Kordia sp. SMS9: one gene and its partner. The main gene of each other region encodes a partner of the protein of the gene in region 2 in a complex. Links are inferred from orthologs where the notes say so. Each region holds a gene or a part of one and is shown on either strand. Other genes may lie near its edges. The genes, in order: uvrA and mfd.

What was found.
Region 1: the proteins of mfd (region 2) and uvrA are in contact, whole or in part, in a crystal structure (PDB 4DFC), measured with the Escherichia coli proteins. The link is inferred for Kordia sp. SMS9 from one-to-one orthologs.

Annotation. Positions count from the first base shown.
Region 1 is NZ_CP031153.1:3,895,831-3,906,897, forward strand. What follows is about bases 3,554-6,986. They hold uvrA (excinuclease ABC subunit UvrA), read right to left. Parts: upstream 6,589-6,986; coding sequence 3,754-6,588; downstream 3,554-3,753. Other genes in these bases: KORDIASMS9_RS16530 (hypothetical protein), read right to left, coding at 3,554-3,615. Outside these bases: KORDIASMS9_RS16515 (site-specific DNA-methyltransferase), read right to left, coding at 83-1,309; KORDIASMS9_RS16520 (ApaLI family restriction endonuclease), read right to left, coding at 1,296-2,072; more of KORDIASMS9_RS16530, read right to left, coding at 3,247-3,553; KORDIASMS9_RS16540 (hypothetical protein), read right to left, coding at 7,142-7,531; KORDIASMS9_RS16545 (reprolysin-like metallopeptidase), read right to left, coding at 7,601-10,324; KORDIASMS9_RS16550 (hypothetical protein), read right to left, coding at 10,457-11,067. UniProt on the Escherichia coli protein: The UvrABC repair system catalyzes the recognition and processing of DNA lesions. UvrA is an ATPase and a DNA-binding protein. A damage recognition complex composed of 2 UvrA and 2 UvrB subunits scans DNA for abnormalities.
Region 2 is NZ_CP031153.1:789,400-800,896, reverse strand. The notes cover bases 4,351-8,213. They hold mfd (transcription-repair coupling factor), read right to left. Parts: upstream 7,893-8,213; coding sequence 4,551-7,892; downstream 4,351-4,550. Other genes in these bases: KORDIASMS9_RS03620 (hypothetical protein), read left to right, coding at 8,088-8,213; KORDIASMS9_RS03630 (thioredoxin family protein), read right to left, coding at 4,351-4,463. Outside these bases: KORDIASMS9_RS03645 (hypothetical protein), read right to left, coding at 605-805; KORDIASMS9_RS03640 (helix-turn-helix domain-containing protein), read left to right, coding at 1,026-2,720; KORDIASMS9_RS03635 (hypothetical protein), read left to right, coding at 2,818-3,060; more of KORDIASMS9_RS03630, read right to left, coding at 3,138-4,350; more of KORDIASMS9_RS03620, read left to right, coding at 8,214-8,555; KORDIASMS9_RS03615 (TerB family tellurite resistance protein), read left to right, coding at 8,625-9,056; KORDIASMS9_RS03610 (ATP-binding protein), read right to left, coding at 9,216-10,751; KORDIASMS9_RS03605 (Rab family GTPase), read right to left, coding at 10,754-11,248; KORDIASMS9_RS03600 (cell envelope biogenesis protein OmpA), read right to left, coding at 11,232-11,497. UniProt on the Escherichia coli protein: Couples transcription and DNA repair by recognizing RNA polymerase (RNAP) stalled at DNA lesions. Mediates ATP-dependent release of RNAP and its truncated transcript from the DNA, and recruitment of nucleotide excision repair machinery to the damaged site.

The DNA of each region.
Region 1 (11,067 bases), 3.1 Mb from region 2 along the record:
TTTTATTTTTATTCTACTTATAACTAGAGCCAAAAGAAAGACACTCTTAGAAGTGCTAAGAGTGTCTTGTTTTTTTTTGAAATTATTGGGTTGTGTAATGGTTGCCCGTGTTGGGTACAGTATTTTTTTCTTTCAACTCCTCAATTTTCAATTCCTGTGATTGGATAATCTCTATATCAGATTCCAATTCAAAAAGCCGATTACCTCTTGATTCTTTTCGAGTTTGAATTACAATTTTTAATTCAAATTCTTTTTCATGACAAGATTTTTCAAGTTTTTCAATTGAATCATTAAGAGTTTCTCTTTTTCCTTGAATTTTAACAGGTACTGGTTTTTCGTTAAAATGCTTTCTTAAAAATCCATCAATTCCAGAGTTCCTTTGAACTGGCAGAGCATCAATACTTTTTAAAATTGCCATTTCATATTCTGATTTTTCAAGATAGCTATTATAGCCTTTGTTTAATAATGCGGAATCTGTGATTATCATTTCTTCCAATCGTCTGTTCGCAAGTTCAACTGCGTCTTGAGACGCATCAATTCCGATGAAATCTCTATCCATAGATTTAGCAGCAACACAGGTTGTACCACTTCCACAAAAAGGGTCAATAACTAAATCACCTTTGTCTGTTACTATTTTAATTATCTCTTTTAAGAGCAAAACAGGTTTTTGTGTCGGATAACCAACTCTTTCTTTTGCTTTAGGATTTAAGTAAGGAATTTCCCAAGTATCTGATAATGGAACGCCTTTTTTTTCTTTTCCTAAAACAATGTTGCCATTTTCATCAGTCTTGTAAATTGACTTTCCATTTGCAGTTTTTTTTCTGTCTTGTAAGATTTGGTCAATATTTGTTGTAGCAGCGTAATTTGTATAATACTGATTGAATTTAAAATGCTTACTTTTTGAATAAAAGTATATATTTTGATGCGAGTTTAAAAGCCCTTTCTTAGAATTAGACCATCTTTTATAACTCCAAATAATTTCACTTTGGAAGTTTTTCATGCCAAAAACTTTGTCAAGAGTTACTCTGATGTAATGAGAAGCAACTTTGTCACAATGAAGAAAAACACTACCAGTTTCTTTTAAAACTCTTTTACATTCCTTTAAACAAGCCTCAATTAAATCAAGGTAGTCATCTAGTGAATCCCAACTATCACTGAATTCGTATTTTTTTGATTCATCTCTAGTTACTAATGAATGTTTCTTTTGAGTAAAAAAAGGTGGGTCAAAATATACCAAATCAACAGAGTTAGATTCTAATTCTGTTAATTTATTAATACAATTACCTTGATATATTTTATTTACTTTCATCAGCACTAGTTTTTTTATCTGCGATAGAAGTTAAGATTTCTGATAAGTCGTATCCAGTATATTCTTTGACAAAATTCCAAGCTTCATCTCCACCATAATATTCTCCATTTACACCTTTATAGTATGTAGAAAGTATTTTTTGAATTTTAATCGCTTGTTTCCTTTGAGGATAGTAAAACATAACTCGAATTGGCTTATAATTATAATTAGTTATACACTCAACTCTTGTATGCTCTTTTGTTATATGGTCTCCATCTGTTGTTGCATCTCGCCATTTGATTTCAATAGCGTTGTTGCGATCTAAAAAGTCAATTTCAAATGTTTTGGGTTTTGAACCTATTGTATTATTTACAAGTGTTCTCTTTCCGTTTAAGTTATTGAATTTAAAACATAGAACGGTTGCTTCCTCCAAAAAAGAGCCTGCATATTTGTAGAGAAATCGACCTGTATTTTGATAAACATCAATTAATTGTCCTCTTTCATTAGAAATTCCCAATACTCTATAAATTAGATAATGAGAGTTGTCATCTTCGAGCATTTCTTCTTTTCTACCCTCTATTTTTCCGTTTAGAGTTTCGGCATACCGATTAGAAAGTTCTTCAATTTTTGAATATAGTAACTCATAGTCTGTACCGTCCTTTTTCGCTTGAAGGATTTGTTGATCGACGTATGTTTCTGCATCCTCCATTAAAGTGTTTTTAGTTTTTCCTTTTGTCTCAATTCCTATAGATTTACAGTAATCTACAAGTTCTTTTTTGTTCAATTTATATAGTTTCAATTAGTTCTTAAATTTTAACAAATTTACGAAATTTAAATCTTTTCGAAGAGTTATTTTGGGTATTGTGCCCAACGTACGTATACAAGGAATTGCTATTTTATACTAAATACGGTAAATAACAAGAACCAATTCTACACATACATCCCATTATTTTCCATAAATGTAAAACAAAACGACACATATACAATGTGGTTTTCCGTAAAGAGAAGAAGGGTATGCTGCATATAAGTACTTGGGAGCAATTCGCAACTCATCAATTCAAGAAGTAATTTGTTTCAAAATTTTCAACTTCTTGCATGTTAGTCGCAGATGGAGAAGTACATAAAAATGGTTAATGATGCTATTTTGATAAATCCGCAATAAAATCCTAATTTTTCATCATTTCATTGCATAATTCGCAATAAAATCACTCCCGAAACCTTCTCGCAGCAATGCGACAAGCTTTTGTTTACTTACAGAAGCGTCTCGCAGCTGTGCAACAAGCTTCCGTCAACAAACAGAAGCATCCTGCAGTCGTGCAACAAGCTTCTGTTAACAAACAGAAGCGTCTCGCAGTCGTGCAACAGGGTTCTGTTAACAAACAGAAGCATCTCGCAGTCGTGCAACAAGCTTCCGTTTTAGTTTAGAAACCTCTTGCAACGGTGCTGCTTCATAAAATACCAAAAGGTTTTTACAGTCTTGTAACATGCTTTTCATAAAATTCTACAGGGTACGGAATGCTGAAATGCTCAAAAAATACGATGCATATTTCTTCGAAACGACTTTGCTAAGAATGTGATGATGTTCGTAACCGTATTCCTGTCACTTTTAAGGGCGATTTTTCCGTTTCACGGAGTTTCTTTAGTATCTACAGGGGGTTTAGTGCTTTATTTGTAGTGTAATTGATTTAGGCGATCATTACATAAAAAGTCTTAAAGTTTAGTTTACGTAGTTTATTATTAATTCAAGGTGTGAAAGAGTGTTCTTAATTGGGCACTCTTTTCGTTTTTACGAATGATTCTTACATGAGTTTTTTACTAATTTCATTCTTTCCACTATTGTTTTTGTATAACTTTGGAATGTTTGATAAATGAAGCGTATTAAAATTGACGAAATAACCAACAAAAGAAAATGAAGAACTTACGGAGTAGTTATTGTTAAGTTACGGATACAAATATGTTTACTCAATAAGGTCTATGAGTTTCATATACAACAATTCCTTCTCAAAAATTTCAAAGATTTCTTCTCTAGATAAATTTATGTGGAGCGGTTTTAAGCTTTCTTTTAGAAACTGAATATTAGAATCATCCATTTCAGTAAAATTTGGATCTGTTTCTTGTTGATTTTGGATGTATTGTCCTTGAAGGTTGATTAAAGTCTCTATGGTATTAGGAGCTATTTTTTGTTGTAAAACGTCAGATACATTCAGAAAAATAGTTTTAGAAGCTTGTGTTTCGTTGTATTCGGCAGCATGGTACACTTCATCTTTCGGAATCTTGACAGTATATGTTTCACCTCCGATTTCTATATTTTCAATTCTGTAGTCCATTTTTTGATTTTTTTCCGTTTTACAACCTATGGAAAGTGCTAAAAGTATAATTAGGATAGTAGAACCAAACTTCATGATTTTTAGATAGATTTCTATTTTGTATTCTTAACTGTTGCATTAGAGATTAAAAATACACATTTATGCTAACTCTTTCTTTAAAAAACGCGCGGTGTGACTTTTTTTATGGTTGGCAACTTCTTCGGGAGTTCCCGTAGTGATCACTTTTCCGCCGCCTTTTCCACCTTCGTAACCAATATCAATAATATAATCTGCCATTTTAATCACGTCCATATTGTGTTCAATGACCACAATGGTATTTCCTTTGTCTACCAATTTGTTCAACACTTCCATCAACACACGAATGTCCTCAAAATGCAGTCCAGTCGTAGGTTCGTCTAAAATGTAAAAAGTATTTCCAGTATCTCTTTTAGACAGTTCTGTTGCCAGTTTGATGCGCTGTGCTTCACCACCAGAAAGTGTGGTACTTTGCTGTCCGAGCGTAATATAGCCCAATCCCACATCTTTGATGGTTTTGAGTTTTCTATAAATTTTTGGAATGTGTTCGAAAAATGAAACGGCTTCGTTCATCGTCATTGCCAACACATCTGCAATAGATTTCCCTTTATAGCGAATTTCCAAGGTTTCCCGATTGAAGCGTTTTCCTTGACACGTTTCACAATCTACACATACATCTGGCAAAAAGTTCATTTCTATGACACGCAATCCACCACCTTGACAGGTTTCGCAGCGTCCACCTTTTACGTTAAAGCTAAAACGGCCTGGTTTGTACCCGCGAATCATCGCTTCGGGAGTTTTGGCATACAAACTTCGTATTTCGCTAAAAACGCCTGTATACGTTGCAGGATTTGATCTTGGTGTACGACCAATGGGCGATTGATTGATGTCAATTACTTTGTCAATATGTTCCAATCCTTTAATGCTTTTGTACGGCATTGGTTCTTTCACGGCATTGAAAAAGTGTGCATTCAAAATAGGGTAGAGGGTTTCGTTGACTAAAGTCGATTTTCCACTTCCAGAAACACCTGTAACACCAATCATTTTCCCCAAAGGGAATTCTACAGAAACATTTTTCAAGTTATTCCCTGTCGCACCTTTTAAGACTAGTTTTTTACCGTTTCCTTTTCTTCGTTCTGCTGGTACCGGAATTTGCTTATTGCCGTTTAAATAGGCTGCTGTGAGTGTATCATGTGTTAACAATTCTTTGGGTGTGCCTTCTGAGATGATTTCACCACCGTGTCTTCCTGCATTAGGACCAATGTCAATCACGTGATCGGCGCGTTCAATCATATCCTTGTCATGTTCTACGACGATGACGGAGTTGCCAATGTCACGTAAAGATTCAAGCGAATTGATCAGTTTCTCGTTGTCTCTTTGGTGCAAACCGATGCTTGGCTCATCTAAAATGTATAAAACACCCACTAATTGTGAGCCAATTTGTGTGGCCAAACGAATGCGTTGTGCTTCACCACCCGAAAGTGATTTGGAACTTCTGCTCAACGAAAGATAATTTAAACCAACATCTAACAAAAATCGCAAACGCGTTGAAATTTCTTTGATGATTTCTGTGGCAATTTTTTGTTGCTTTTCAGAGAGATTGTTTTTTAAATCTTCAAACCATTCGGACAATTCTACGACGTCCATGTTTGCCAGTTCGGCGATATTCCTGTTGTTGACTTTAAAGTATAAAGATTCTTTGCGTAAGCGCGAACCGCCACATTCAGAACAATTTACTTTGTCCATATAATTTTTTGCCCAACGTTTGATAGAAGAAGAATCGCTGTCTTGAAATTGATTTTTGATGAAACTGATAATTCCTTCAAAATCAATCTTATAATCGCGGGTAACGCCCAACGTTTTGCTTACCACAGAGAATTTTTCGTTTCCACCGTTCAAAATCACGTCCATTGCTTCCTTTGGAATGTCTTTGATTGGATCGCTAATTTTAAATTCGTAGCGTTCGGCAATGATTTCCAATTGTTTGAAAATCCACGACTTTTTATATTCGCCTAAGGGTGCAATTCCGCCACCTTTAATGGTTGCTTTTGTATCGGGAATGACTTTATGTTCGTTGACTTCGTGCAACGTTCCCAATCCGTTGCAGTTGGGACACATTCCTTTTGGAGAGTTGAACGAAAAGGTATTTGGTTCTGGATTTGGATAGGAAACTCCCGAAGACGGACACATGAGGTTTCGACTGAAATAACGGGCTTCTGTCGGCGCATCTTGATCAATCACCATTAAAACATCATCACCATGGTACATCGCCGTTTTGATCGTTTCTGTCAAGCGTTTGTCATTGTCTACATCGTCGTCAATCTTCAAGCGATCAATCACAATTTCGATTTCGTGGGTTTTGTAACGATCTACGCGCATTCCTTTTTCTATATCGAGGATGACACCATCTACACGTACTTTTACAAAACCTTGTTTGGCAATATTTTCAAACAACTCGCGGTAATGTCCTTTACGCGAACGTATGACAGGAGCGAGGACGTTGACACGTTTTCCTTTAAAATCGTTGAGAATTAGGTTTTTGATCTGTTCATCGCTGTAACTGATCATTTTTTCGCCTGAGTTGTAACTATACGCATCCGAAGCTCTGGCAAATAATAGTCGCAAGAAGTCATAAATCTCGGTAATGGTTCCAACCGTAGAGCGTGGACTTTTGCTCGTAGTTTTTTGTTCTATGGCGATTACGGGCGACAAACCATCAATTTTATCCACATCTGGTCGTTCGAGTCCACCGAGAAATTGGCGCGCATACGCAGAAAATGTTTCAATATAACGGCGTTGTCCTTCGGCATAAATCGTATCAAAGGCTAAGGATGATTTTCCACTGCCAGAAAGTCCTGTAATTACGACTAGTTTTTCTCTAGGAATCGTAACATCAATGTTCTTTAAGTTGTGTACTCTAGCACCTTGTACTTCTATATTTTCTTCGTATTTCGTCATAGCTTTTTGCAAAAACGCAAAGATACGAATTTTACTAGCAGAAAGTAAGCTAGATGAATTCCAATTTTTCACAATCATATAATTTATATGCATTGTGATATCTCTTTCTGTTTGGCAGTAGTTTTAGCTATGTTTTTAGTGCTATTTTAAAATTGTTAGGTATTTGTTAATTAAGGTGTTACCGTAAACCATTGTAAGTAGATAGTTATAGTTTTATAATTCACAAAAAAAAAATATATATCATGAAAAAAAAGAATTTAAACTCGTTAGCACTGAACAAGAAATCAATTTCTAATTTTAACACACCAGCTATTAAAGGTGGAACTTTTGTATCGATCTCTTGTCAACCTTTAGGAATTTGCGCTGAGACAGACGGATGTAACACAGATGATTGTAATCATACTGTAGGGTGTCCTTCGGATACTTGTACTGCAGTAGGATGCAACCCAACGAACACTTGTGAAACGATATCTTGCGAGCCTGTAGGTATTTGTAGATAGTATGATGTGAATCATATAGAGAAGCCGTTTCAATAGTTGTTGAAGCGGTTTTTTTAGTACTTTTTTTCTGCTCTTCTTTTCGTGAAAAATGCTTTCCAAATTAATATTGCATAAATCACCACAGGAATTAAAACACAAATGATTACCGAAGAAGCTACATACGTACTTCCAACAGCATTAAAGAGATTTAAAAAGGCTACAGATTTTTGAAACAACCAATCACAGAATTCCGTAAAGTTGGGAATGAAGAGAATTACAATTGCAACGAGCAAACTAAAGAGTACTGTAAACAACCGTAGTTGGTAAATTTTGTCGAGTAGGAGCATCCACGAAAGTGGAATACCAATAAACCATACAATGATATTAATTTCTTTATAAGTAAAACCTGTGAGCTTAGAAAACCACAGTAAAGCTTCATAAGTATAGTTGAAAATGGTATCCATAAAGATAACATATAAAAAAACTCCGAAGCGTTTGTTTCGGAGTTTTTAATATGTATGAATGAGTTTTAGTTACTCTATAATTAATTTTTTAGTAACCGTTCTTTCTTGATCCGTTACCGTGATTAAATACATACCAGTGCTTACATTACGCAATGAAATGTTTTCATTGAATGTAGACGTAGCGTTGTAGTTTTTTGTGTGAATTAGTCGTCCAGAGATGTCGTGTACATTGATGCTGATATCTTCACCTGAAGTAGAGTTGAAGGACAATGAGAATTCTCCTTTGTTTGGATTTGGATACAGAGCGAAACTGTCTAATTCGAACTCTTCATTGCTCAATGAAATATTTGTTGTCGTTGTACAAAGCTCAATAGACCATTCGTTTACAACTCCAGAATCTCCATTGAAGAAATCTACAAATACTAAATTCCATGTACCAGAAGGATTATTTCCATTAAATCCAGTCATCGGATTTGCAGGAGCAAAGGTACCAACAGTTGGTGTAGCACATGCAATTGTTGGCTCACCATCTCGTAAAGTAACATCAATACCTCCATATTGTGCATCGTTACATGTTCGTGACCAAATATTTGAGAAACCACCACCGTTTGGTGCTTGCAATTGCATGATTAAATCTCCAATATACGTGTGTGCTACATCAGCACTTACTCTAATATCTGTTATTGGTGTATTTTCTGTTACGGTTACTGGAATGAATACAGGTGTTCCTTGTACGTTAGCTCCAGTACTATCTGGAATTGGCGTTGCAATAGGACCTGTTGTATAGGTGTTACACACTGTGTTTGTAGTTACTGTTGCACCTACAGAGAATGATTTTGAAATTGCAAAAAAGACGTTTCCTACAGCTTCAATTTTAATTCTACAATACGGTTCAAATACTACCGGGAATGTTATTGCTTGCGAACCGTCGTTAGGCGTATTTGCAGCTAACGTAGTTGGGAATGTTAATCCTCCATCCGTAGAGAATAAAATATTTACGTTAGACGTGTTGATTCCGTTTGCCGTAGTTCCTGCAACATCCCATGTAATTGTGGTTGCTGAGTTTGTTGGGAAACTTTGGTTTGTTGTATTTGGTGCAGTTACTATAAAAGGTCCTGTGTTTGCAAAAGTAACTGTTGCATCATCTCTATTGGTTTGTCCTCCATTTGGAGTTCCATTATCTCTTACCGTTAAGGCAAAAGTCATGGATCTAGCAACGTTCGGAATTACTTCCCATTGTGGTGTTAAGTTATCATCTAAAATGTCGCTTAACTGTGGAAATGTACGCTCTCCATTATTTACTGGTGAGTATGATCTGAATTGTGGTCCATTTGTATCTGTTGGTGAAGGTACACCTGCAACCGCTCCAACATCTACTTGTTCCCAGCAGTATGACAACGTAGTTCCGTTAGGATCTGTAGCAGTTCCTGATAAGGTAAATGCGGTTCCATAAGGAATGGTATAATCAGCTCCTGCGTTTACCGTTGGTGCTGTATTTCCATTAGCAGTATTAGCAGCACAAACTGGGTTTTGGTTCAATCTTGTCCACATATTGTCAATACTGATTGCATGGAAATGATCGTCACTATTGTTTTGAATATTGTCTGATCCACAAATTCCAGCATACGCCATGATGGTTGATCCACTACCAGGCTCTACTGCAGTTGCAGCACTTCTGTTACCACCAGAGCAGTTTCCTTGACTTCCGTTAAATGTATGTGGCGCTCCAAATTGGTGTCCCATTTCGTGAGCTACGAAGTCTATATCAAAAGGATCACCTACAGGGTTTGGAGAACCTGTAACTCCTGCAGCCTTTGCATTGCTAAAGCAAATGCCTCCAAGAGATGCCAATCCACCACCACCAGTAGTAAATACGTGACCAATGTCATAGTTAGCCACACCGATGTTGGTATTTACGATAGATACGTTTTGGTTGATTAATTGTCCTGCGTCACTATCTGTATATCCATCATTTTCTGCTAAGAAGATGATACTTGTGTTGTCTACCAAAGTCATTGTTAATGACATGTCTCTTTCAAATACAGCGTTTACTCGTGTCATTGTCACGGTCATAGCTGCTAATACGGTAGCTCTCTTTACGGCATCTGTAGCAGTTTGTTGCCCAGCTGCAGTGATATGATAGTTTGCATATTCTTGTGTACAAGCCAATGCCAAACGAAATGTTCTTAATTGACCGTCGTTTGCATTTTCCAATTGAACAGTATCATCTGCATTTCCTCTGCCTAGATTGTCTTCTACACTGTCTTCAACCTCACATAACAAGTTGTTTTGCGTTTCTCTGTAGAGATTCGCTTTTTTATACATCATGTATGTTTGTAAATCAGAAGTCATAGGATCAATGTACATGGTTTCTCCTATGGTGTGTACTGTTGCATGAAATCCAAAGATTGTTGTTGAGAAACGAATGATAGTTCCTGTATTTTCTCTACTGACAGCAACATACGACTGAATGTCTGGATAGTTTGCGGCAAATGTTGGTTCTAAAACAGAAGCGTTGTATACTTCAAAGCTTTCCATTTTTCCGTCTGTAACAGGAAATTGTACAACAATTTCCGATTGGATATTTAAATCTCTATCTGGAGCGTCAGCTACTAACTGTTTTAGAGAATTTAAATCTAAAGTATACGTGTCGTATGCTGTAGGGAAGGAAGTTCTTTTTAATAGTTCATCTGGTTGATAATTGGTATTGCTTGTTGTTTTCCAAAACGATTTTCCTTGCGAAAATGCGAATAGAGGGAGCAATATCAATATAAAAAGGTAATTTTTTTTCATAATGATAAAATAGATTATTGAAGTTTTTAGTTTAATAAAAGTGCGATAAAGTTAACTTTTTTTTTAAAATATGATAGGAAAACTTTAACAATTAATACGAAATCAATGCAAAATTTAACAAATAGGTAGTTTTTAATTCCAAGCGCTAATGTTTTCTACATCAATGTCTAGGACTAATAACGTATGCAACCCTGAGAGCGGAATACCACTTTCCATGGTTTGCCAATCTTCCCAAGAAGCATACAATCCTCCAATAGGAATAATGTCTACCCACATTTGATAGCCTTTTGGACGCCCATTTTCATCTAGAAACCATAGATAAGAATCGCCAGGTGTGGTTCCTCCCGAAGTATACGTGATGAGCAATCCTTCGTCGCCTGCTTTATTTTTGGCAATACTGCGTGTTACACCTTCATCAAATACTTTGTAAGGTGCTACTACCCAAAAGGAATCGTTGTGAAAGTAGGCGAGAGCCGTATCAATATATTCAGAGGCTTCATTAGTAGTAATCGTTTTTCCGTTTACCATCACTGTACTTGTGTTTGGTTGTTTTAAATTGAGATTGACTTTTACATCACTCCAAGATACTTCTACTTTGTATTGATCTTTATCCCATACATATTGATGTCCGCCTGGAAATGTCCAACTCAAGTAACGCGTGTTTTTGTAGGCTTCGTAATTTACAGCCGAAAGCATTCTGTTTGCCATTGCATCTGCCGCATCACCTTTGGTTCCTTGCGGAA
Region 2 (11,497 bases):
AAGATATTTACAAGTTTGCGTGGAAGAATTGACAATTTCTGTTTAGTAGGTAGATAAGTCTTAGGGCACTTTCTTGAAGAAAGAAAGATTTATCAGATTTGAAATTAACACTCTTTACGTAATTTTAGTTTTACGAGAAATCCCGCTCCTTTAACAGAGCGGGATTTTAAATATGCATAGGTTGGTATTTAGTGAAATAACCCATTCAAAAAAGTTATTTCGGTTTGCCCATACATAGAGAGAAACTCGTGATGCAATACATAAATTTCTCTTTATATTGTGTATTACTAACTTTTATTATCATACAAGAAAAAATATGTGAATTGAAATCCACATATTTTAAATTCAACCTTCTAACAAAAGGCATTCTAACCAGAAACAGGTTCACAATCAGGCCCTACTTTTGTGATAAAGTTACAAGAAGCGCCTTCATGTGCATTGAAACAATCGCATGTACATCCAGTTTTGGTACAATTTTAGGATGCTCCAAAAATTCCATAACCATCTGTACAACCTCCAGTTGCTGCTGTTCCCATGATTGTCTCAAGGTTTAACTTTGAAATAGATTCTTTTTTTCATAATGTTATAGTTTAATTGGTATTAATTAACATCCTTTATTTGTAGGTTCAGCAGTTTGTGAAGTGCCAGGACAATTATTTCTACACGCTGTAAGTTGTTGTGAAGGTGTTTGCGGATTTTGAGTACAGACGTCAGATCCATTAGCTCTTCCTCCAATAACAAAGCGATCTAGTTTTGAAATTGCTTGCTTATGTAATAATAAGCTTTGCTGTTTTTGTTTTTTCATATAGTTCAGTTTTAATAATGTATCTTTATAAATACGTATCCAAGACCTATTTGTTGAATACACTACAAAACAATGTTTAATTTGATTATCAGTCAATTAAAGCAAATGACAATTCCTTGAATTGTACCTGTAATTCCGTGAATTATGGGAAAACTTAATGTGTAAACCACGTTGTTCAATGGGCTTTTCTAGTATATTTGTTAGAAAACTTTCCCTTTATATGAAAAAAATAATATACACATGCTTTTTTCTAATTAGTATGATTGCATTGGCACAAGAAAAAGATACTCTTTTAGACGAATTCGAAGCAATACGATTGAAAATGAGAGATAAGAGTATTAGTTTAGTTCAAAAAGAAGAACTTTCTAATCAATACTGGACAAAAGCAAAAAAGTCTAATCTAAATATAAATACAGGAAGAGCGTATTATTTAAAAACATTAGTAGCTAAAGATATCAATGAGAAACTCCAATATTTAGACTCTGTTATTTTCTACACCAAGGACGTTAAAGGAGATAATCTCTTTCCAATGCAAGCACATACTCATAAAGGACGTCTGTTTTTTTATCAGAAAGATTATGTAAAATCTTTAAATGCTCAAATTGAAGCAAAACACGCTGCTGAAAGTGAGAATCATATTAAATTTCTGCGTAGTATAAAATATAATATAGGTTTGTTAAAGCGAATTTTAGGACTCTATGAAGAAGCCGAAATATTATTTTTAGAATGTAAAGCATATGAGGAAAATAGAAAAAAAATGCATTTGGAAACATATGTTAATATTTTATTTCAATTATCGTCCGTTTCCTTTGAATTAGGAAAAATAGAAGAATCAAAAAAGGTAAATTCTCAAGCAATTAAGTTGACCAAAAACAGTGACTTAAATGTATATTATTACTACTCTTTTGTGTCTAATGAAGGAATGAATTTGAATGCGGAAGGTAAGTATAAAGCTTCTATAGATAGCTTGGAAAAAGCATATCCAAATTTGAATGAAGCAGATAAAAATATAGCAAACTTCTATTTAGGAAAAAGCTATTATGAATTAGGAAATAAAAAAAAAGGGCTTGATTTTTTTAAAAAAATAGACACTGTTTTTACAGCTACGAATGATTTGTTTCCATCAATATCACCAGCGTATGTGTACTTAATAAATGATAGTAAAGAGAAAAATAATAAAGGGTCACAATTGTACTACACAAATCAATTGCTAAAAGTTGATACTATTATTAATAAGAATTACAGATCCTTATCAAAAACCATAACCAAAGAATATGATGTGCCTAGATTGATGTCTGAGCGAGATGATATTATAGATGAATTAGAAGAAAAAAATAAAGAAGTCTCTGAAGAAAAAAAATGGATTCTTAGAATCAGTATTGCTATTTGCTTTTTAGCTATTGGACTGATTTTATATTATTACCGTCTAAAGCGTGTATACGAGAAAAGATATCAGTCCATTATAGAAACGTTAAAAGAACCCGTAATAGAAGAAATTAGAGTTGAAGATGCGAACTTGCAGCCAACACCAAGCTTGGATATAGATAAAGGAATTATAAAAGAAACTTTGCAAACATTAGAAAAATTTGAAAAAGGTGATGCATATCTCACCAATCAAATTTCACTTAAAGATGTAGCTAAAATAGCAAATACAAACTCTAAGTATTTGTCCAAAATTATTAATACCTATAAAAGAAAAAACTTTACAACCTATATTAATGATTTACGAATTGAATATTTTGTTGGAAATATTCAAACCGACACAAAATATCAGAAATATACAATTAGAGCAATTGCCGAAGAAATTGGGTTCTCTAATCCAGAAGGATTTTCCAGAGCTTTTCAAAAAAAGACAGGATTAAAACCTTCGTATTTCATCAAAAAAGTAAGGGAAAACAATGCAAAAAAACAATAATTCACGGAATTGTAGTTTTCAAGCAACTGATTTTGAGTGGATATTATACTTGAATGCTTACATTTGATCACATTCAAAAATTTAAAAATTAGTAAAGATGAGAGAAAAGAAAAAATCACTAAAACTAAGAAAATTTAAAATTGCAAACCTACATTTAGGTAGGGTTTATGGAGGAGAATCAAACCCTTGTCAAGCAAATACGGGGGAAACTTCTCAGCACCAACCTTATGAAACTGATGACTGTTGTTCTCAAGATAACTCAACATGTTCATTGGGGCAAATGTTATCTGATAATCGAGTTGGTTGTATTGGAAATCCACCACCAACAACAGGTTGTTAAAGTAAATAGTTAGTTGAATAAAAAAGCAGAAAAGTAACTTCACTTTTCTGCTTTTTTTATGTCTTTTTTAAAAGAATCTATTCTTCCATATAAAACTCTTTCAATTCCTTTACATCATACGGCTTTCCAATGATACGCTTGTCTTTATCGAGTATGAAAAAAGTAGGCGTAGCACTTACATCATATAAATTTCCAATTTCATTATCCCACTTTTGTAAGCCCAACACATGAATGAAATCTGGATAAAACGAACTTTCATTTGCCCAACTTTCGCGTTCGTCTTCCAAACCAATAGCAATAACAGTAAATGTTCCTTTTTCCTTCGAATTGACAAAGGTTTTGAGTTTTGGCATTTCTGTCAAACAATGTGAACACATACTGCTCCAAAATACCACAATATAATTTTCTGCGGTATCTAACTCACTTAATTTGTGTGTTTTGTTGTCTTTAACCCATGAAAATTCAGGCGCAACTTGTCCAAAAGCCAAACGTTTATAAATGGCCAATTTTTCAACCAATGCAGTGTCATTCAATTGTTTGGCAAGTGGCAAAAGATATTCGTCACCTACATAAATGGCAATTTCCTGATTTTCTACCAACACCATTTGTTCCCACAATACAGAAAGTAATGTTTTCTGAAATTCCACCGGAACAACTTTTATTTTTTCTGCAATAGTCGCAATATTCTTTTTGTATTCTGTAATTAACTCTGATTTGGTTAACTCTTTCAATGGTAATGCGGTAAATACATAATTGGACATTTTATCCGCAATAAAATCTGAGTTCTGCAACACTGAATTGGAAAAATCAACGGGATCAAAATAATACGTTTTCATATGAGCCACCATAGTTTCTGGGGTTTCATAACTTGTTGGAATGTACGTGCGACTCGCTTTTATAAAGTGATACGCCAACATGCCTTCGGTAGCTTTTTCATATTCTTTTTGAAGCGTATCAATGGTGTTGAAAATATTCAAAAATGCTTCTTCGTCAGTATTCCCATTCATGTAAAAAGAATTTATCAATTGCTTCGCCTCTTTCATATTGGAAAAATAAGAAGTATAGGATTGATTCTCTTCGGAAGCGGTAAAATTCAGCGTTTCATCTGTCAAAGTAAACGCAATATCTTCTGTGTCGCTGTAGATAAAATCGAAATTCTTCTCGTCTTGCGGCAATCCATACACCAAACGATACATGCCTTTTTCAGCAGAAGACGCAAAGGTATAACTCATCTTTCCGTCCACAACTTTTCCATTACCTACATATTTTTGATGCGTGGTTTCTAGTTTATAAATAATAAACCATTTATAATCTTCAGCAGGTGAAAATGTGCCCGACATCACTTTTTGTGCTTGCATACACAAAGGAATCAAGAAGAGAATACAAAGTATTTTTTTTATCATAATGTTCTTTTTTTTAAGTCATTCAAATCTTCTCTGTAATCAAAAAGATGAACAAGTTCCCTATATTCAATAACTGCGCCAAAACCCTTACACGATTTTTTCTAACACATGCAACGCTTTCTTCGCTGAGGTAATCTGTTCAAAAGTAAGCAATAAACGCAAACCATTACGTGTTTGTTTTTCTTTCATCTTACAAAGTTTTGGATGTTGCTGTACAAATTGTAAAATTTTAGTAAAATTTGGACTTTGGTAAAATTCCGATTGTTGATCAGCAATAAAATACCCAATCATTTTCCCTTTTTTCATAATGATTTTCTCCAAGCCAAATTGTGTGGCAATCCATTTGATACGAACCGAATTTAACAACGCCACCGCAGGTTCAGGCAACGGACCAAATCTGTCAATCAATTCTTTTTCATAGGTTTGCAATTCCGCTTCCGTTTTCAGTTCGCTCAATTTGTTGTACAATACCAAACGTTCCGAAACGGTATTTATATAAGCATCAGGGAACAGCAATTCAAAATCACTATCAATCTGCGTTTCTTTGAGGAATACCTTATCTTTTTTATTTTCCTGCGTTTCATACAAGTCTTTAAACTCGTTTTCCTTCAATTCTTCAATGGTTTCATTCAAGATTTTTTGATAGGTATCAAAACCAATTTCGTTGATAAATCCGCTTTGCTCACCACCTAACAAATCACCAGCACCGCGAATTTCCAAATCTTTCATCGCAATATTAAATCCGCTTCCCAAGGTAGAAAATTGTACCAAGGCGTTAATTCGTTTCCGCGCATCTTGCGTCATCACAGAATCTGGTGGCGTAATGAAATAACAAAACGCTTTCTTATTGCTTCGACCGACACGACCACGCATCTGATGCAAATCGCTCAATCCAAAATTATTGGCGTTATTAATAAAAATCGTATTCGCATTTGGTACATCCAAACCACTTTCAACAATCGTGGTAGAAACCAACACATCAAACTCACCGTTCATAAAGGCAAGCATGAGTTTTTCCAGTTTCTTTCCTTCCATTTGTCCGTGCCCAATACCAATCTTTGCATCGGGTACCAAACGCTGAATCATTCCGGCAACTTCTTTAATATTTTCAATGCGGTTGTGAATAAAAAATACCTGTCCGCCACGCTGAATCTCATAACTCACTGCATCACGAATGGTTTCTTCTTGAAAACGAATTACGTGCGATTCAATCGGATAACGATTTGGCGGCGGTGTCGTAATGACGGATAAATCGCGCGCAGCCATCAAACTAAATTGTAAAGTTCGCGGAATTGGTGTCGCAGTCAACGTCAATGTATCCACATTTTCTTTGATGGTTTTGAGTTTATCTTTTACGGCAACGCCAAACTTTTGCTCTTCGTCCACAATCAGCAAACCTAAATCTTTAAATTTAACTGCTTTATTGACGAGTTGATGCGTTCCAATAACAATATCCACATTCCCATTTTCAAGTCCTGAAAGCACTGTATTTCGTTGTTTGGTGGATCGGAAACGATTCAAATAATCAACAGTAATTGGCATATCTTCCAAACGTTCGCTAAAGGTTTTAAAATGTTGAAATGCCAAAATGGTCGTTGGTACTAAAATAGCGACTTGTTTTCCGTTGTCCACTGCTTTAAACGCTGCACGAATGGCAACTTCTGTTTTTCCAAAACCAACATCACCACAAACGAGTCTGTCCATCGGACGTTCGCTTTCCATGTCTGCTTTTACATCTTGTGTCGCTTTCGATTGATCGGGTGTATCTTCATAAATAAACGAAGCTTCCAACTCATGTTGCAAATAGGTGTCTGGTCCGTACTGAATTCCTTTTTGCATGCGTCGTTTTGCATATAATTCAATTAAATTGTACGCAATATGCTTTACGCGTGCTTTGGTTTTTTGCTTGAGTTTTTTCCAAGCGCCAGAACCTAATTTGTACATTTTTGGCGGTTTTCCGTCTTTTCCGTTGTACTTTGAAATTTTATGTAAAGAGTGAATGCTCAAATACAGAATATCACGTTCGCCATAAATCAACTTGATCGCTTCTTGCTTTTTTCCTTCAACATCAATCTTTTTCAAGCCGCCAAACTTCCCAATTCCGTGATCAATATGTGTGACATAATCGCCCACTTCCAAATTGGTCAATTCTTTTAGTGTAATTGCTTGCTTTTTGGCATAGCCATTTTTCAAGTGAAACTTGTGATAACGCTCAAATATTTGATGATCAGCATAACAAAGAATTTTCTGCTGATGGTCAGCAAAACCTTGATAGAGAGGAAGCACCACCGTTTGGTAATGTACTTTTTGCGATACATCTTTAAAAATATCGTCAAAGCGTTTTGCTTGCTGTTCACTCGTGCAGGTAATATAATTGGTATATCCTTTTTCGTTGTTTTCGTCTAAATTTTCAATCAGTAAGTCAAATTGGCGATTGAAAGATGGTTGTGGCGTCGTATTAAAATTGATGAATGTGTCTGCTTTTAAGATCGGATTTGTGGTCAATTCCACCATCGTATAGTCCAAAAATTGACGCTGTAGTAGCTCTTTTGTACAGAATAATTCTTTAGGTGTGTTATGCTTAATGTCTTCGGACAATTCCGCGAAAGCGACCGTAGCTTTGCTAAATAATTTGTCCATTCTGCTTAACAATAACTCTGTATTTTTAGCGAAGACAATAGTTTTTCCTGGAATGTACTTTAAAAAACTTTCACGTGATTCTTGCAGGGCTTTATTTTCTACATTCGGAATGATGCTGATCTTTTTCACCTTCTCGGTAGAGAGTTGCGTTTCCACATCAAACGTACGCAAACTGTCTACATCATCGCCAAAAAACTCAATTCGGTACGGTTCGTCATTTGAAAACGAATATACATCCACAATTCCACCACGCACTGAAAATTCGCCAGGTTCTGTGACAAAATCAACGCGATTGAAGTTGTATTCAAACAAGGTTTCGTTGACAAAATCAATAGATAATTTATCGTTCAACGAAATTTTAAGCGTATTTTTTTCCAGTTCTTTTCGTGTGACTACTTTTTCAAACAGCGCATCGGGATAGGTTACAATTAACGAAGGTTTTCTGCGTGAATTAATTCGGTTTAACACCTCCGCGCGAAGCAATACATTGGCATTGTCCGTTTCTTCAATTTGATACGGTCTGCGGTAGCTTCCGGGATAAAAAAGCACATCTTTATCGTTGAGCAACTGCTCCAAGTCGTTCAGGTAATAGGCAGCTTCTTCCTTGTCATTTAATATAAAAAGAAAAGGCAGCTCGCTTTGTTTGAATGTTTCAGAAACCACAAACGAAACAGCGGAACCTGTCAATCCTTTTACATGTATTTTTTCTTGATTTTTGGCAATGGCTTGCCTCAATTTCCCAAGTTCGGGAGATTGTGAAAAATGCTGCGAGATTTTGGATTTACTCACGTAAATAAAAATTTTAGATGCAAATATACAGAACTCCTAAGAATCGGTAGAAAGTGAAGCCAATATTTTAAGCACTTATCACTATTTTATGCATGTGAATAAAACTTCACTTATCACTTTTTTTGATTCGAAATGATATTCGAAAAATATTTGTAGGAAATTTTCTTATATTTGATTTTTAAAACGGAATATGTTATGAGCTTTTTTAAACGTCTTTTTGGTACTTTTAATAAAGAAAGAAATCAACCTAAAGATACTGTGGATGCTGAAACATCTATACATGCACTCGATGATATTTATTGGAATTTTTCGGGTGAAAAATACAACGATGTTGCCACTTTTTCAAACGCATTAATTACCTATAACGACGATGTGAATCCAGAACATCAAATTGATGTTGATCGTATTTTTAGCAAAGCTACCAAAATCACTGTGCAATACGAATTTTGGGGAGAAGATGAAAATGGTGACGAAGATCAGTTTGAGGAAGATTTTACCATACAAACCCACAACAAAAGCGGTTTTTCCGTGAAAGAATTTCTTTTTCAAGTGCACAATCAAATTTGTGGACAGATGATGGAACAAGACGCTACTTTTTTTGAAGGTGTAACTTCTGTAAAAGAAGGAGAGCAACCGTATTTTATTTTGGATTTGGGAAGTTGAAAATTATAAAGCATCAGACTGTAAAAAAGACGATAGAATAATTATATTTGCAGGACAAAATATTAAGAAATGTCTATATCAAATTTATATTCAAGTGGATTTCGCAAAAGAAATCAAAGTCATTTTGCTGCGATTGTTCGCGTAGCGATGAGTGATGGTGTTATTACAGATGAAGAAAGAGCTTTTTTAGATAGAATGGCGCATCATTTAGATATCTCTGAGAGTGATTATAAAGAGATTTTAAAAGATTACAGATCGCATCCTATAAATCCACCAATTATGTATAGCGAACGTTTGAGTCGTTTGTTCGATTTGGCGCGTATGGTATTTGCAGATCAAGAATTAGGACCAAAACAAACGGTACTTTTAGAACGTTTGGGAATTGGGTTAGGTTTTTCTCCTGAAAACGTACCCTATATTGTACACAAAGCGTTATTACTTGTTAGCAAAGGTGTCGATTTAGACGATTTTAAAGATGAAATCAAAAATATGAATCGTTAATAAACGAACTATAAATTAGAGAGCCGAACTTGATATGAGTTCGGCTTTTTTATGTGTCGTTCCTGCAGCTTTTGCTGAACTTAATTCAGTAAAGGCAAAAATTTATTAAATAGCATAAAAGAGTAGATTCGGCATCAAGTGCGGAATGACAACTTAGGTCTATTTCAAATACTTATATATCTTCTTTAACAGCGTACTTTCGTCAAATGGTTTTTCAATGATGTCGGTCATGCCCATTTTTTTGTAACGTTTTTTGTCGGTATCGTATAAATTAGCTGTCAACGCTAAAATTGGAATGGTTTTGCAGTTTTGCACAGGAAGTGAACGAATCATTTTTGTGAGTTCGTCTCCGTGTGTTCCTGGCATGCGAATGTCCATCAAAATTAAGTCGTATTCATTGTGAATTACACTTTCAATTACATCTTCGCCATTCGTGATAATATCTAAAAAGAAATTCCCTTCTTGCGCTAGAATTTTTAAGACCGCCATTTGCGCTAATTCTGAATCTTCTGCAAGTAGTATATTGTATTTTTCTTTGGATAAAAAGTTTTTCTTTTCAATTTCCGATTTCTTATCTAAAGAGGTCTGTTCTTGATTGATCGGATATTTTAAATTCATGTTAATTTTAAAAGTAGAACCGACACCTTCTTCACTTTCTACGGTCATTTTTCCTTCCATCAATTCCACCAAACCTTTAACAATAGATAAACCCAAACCTGTTCCTTTGAATTTTTGTGAATCGTTGAGTTGTGTGAAACTGTTGAAAATTAAATCTATTTTTTCAGCTGGGATTCCAATTCCTGTATCTTGTACGCTTAGGTTGATATTCACTTTACGTGCTCTTTTTTGATTGGCTTTGATGGCAAACATTACGTTGCCAGAAGTGGTAAACTTCAATGCATTTTCAATCAAATTTTCAAAAACTTGTTTGAGGCGTGTTTTATCAGCTTCAATATATTTTGGAATTTTCTCGTCAAAATCAACTTCAAACGCTATATTTTTTTGCTTGGCTTTTACGGTGTAGGTAAACTCCAACATTTCAATAAGTTCGTGAAAGTTGAACAATTCTTCATTCAACGCCAATTTTCCAACTTCAATTTTAGAAACTTCTAAAATATCGCCAATCATATTTTTTAAATGATCTCCAGAAGATTTAATGACCTCTACAAAATCTTGCTGCGCTAATGTCATGTCTGTTTTTTCCAACACCGAACAAAAGGCAGTAATTCCCGTTAACGGATTGCGCAATTCGTGACTAAAATTAGCAATAAACGTATTTTTAAAGTCTTCTTTTTCTTTGAGATATTTATTCTGTAGCTCTAAAATTTGCGAATTGATCACCGATTCATTACGGCTCTGCGCTACTTCTTGATAGTAGTTGTAATGATCGGAAAAATCGTGAATTATCACTAACGAAGGTTGATCGGCAGCAAAGGTTTTAAACTCAATATCGCAGGTATATTCTTTTTGATCTTTTCTTTCTAAATGGATACATGTAAATTTAATATCATTGTCTTCCTCTGTATCAAAATACGCGGAAAGTCCTTCAAAAAATGCACTCACAGAACTCAGTGAATCTCCTTTCTTTAACGAAAAAAGAACATTGTCGCTTTCCAATACATTTCCGGATTTGTCAATAGTTATAAACTGTGTTCTAGGATGAAAATAAGTTCCTCTGTACGTTTCTAACATCATAATTATTTCACAAGTTCTTTAGCCAGTGTAATGAACATGTCGTTTACTTTATCACCTGTTTTTGCACTTGTAAAAAAGTCAGGCGTCACACCAAACATGTCTTTGTTCTCTTTTAAATATGTTTTTGTTACCAAATCTACTTTATTTCCCACAACTTTTAGTGGCGTATTAGCATATTGGTTGGTTAGGTAGGTAATGTCGTTCTTTAAATTCTCAAAGGTCGCAGGTCGTGTTACATCAAATACGTAAATAAAACCATGTGTTCCTAACAAATAGGAAGCTCTAGTTTTTTTAATATCGTCGTATCCTTCCAAATCCCAAATAATTAGTGAAACCATTTCATCAGGTGAAATTTCCACTTCTTTCTTCAAGATGTGAACTCCAATCGTTACTTTATAATCGGTGGAAAATGTATTTTCAACAAATTGTCGAATCAACGAAGATTTTCCGACACCAAAGTGACCTAATAGAATTATTTTTTTAGAAGCTTTCTTCATTCGTACTAAAGTAGAATTCTAATTCGTTAGTAATATCTTCTTCTTTAATTTGATTTAAATCATCAAATAAATTTAAGAAGTTGTCCGTAAAATTAAAGATTATATCTTGTATTTTGTTCTTAAAGATAAGATTATATTCTCCAGAAATAGCAACTGCCACGTAAAAAGATACAAAACTTTGAATATGAATATGATACAATTCGTACTCAATCAGTTCAAGATTTTGACTTTTTCCCTGAAAAGCATCTT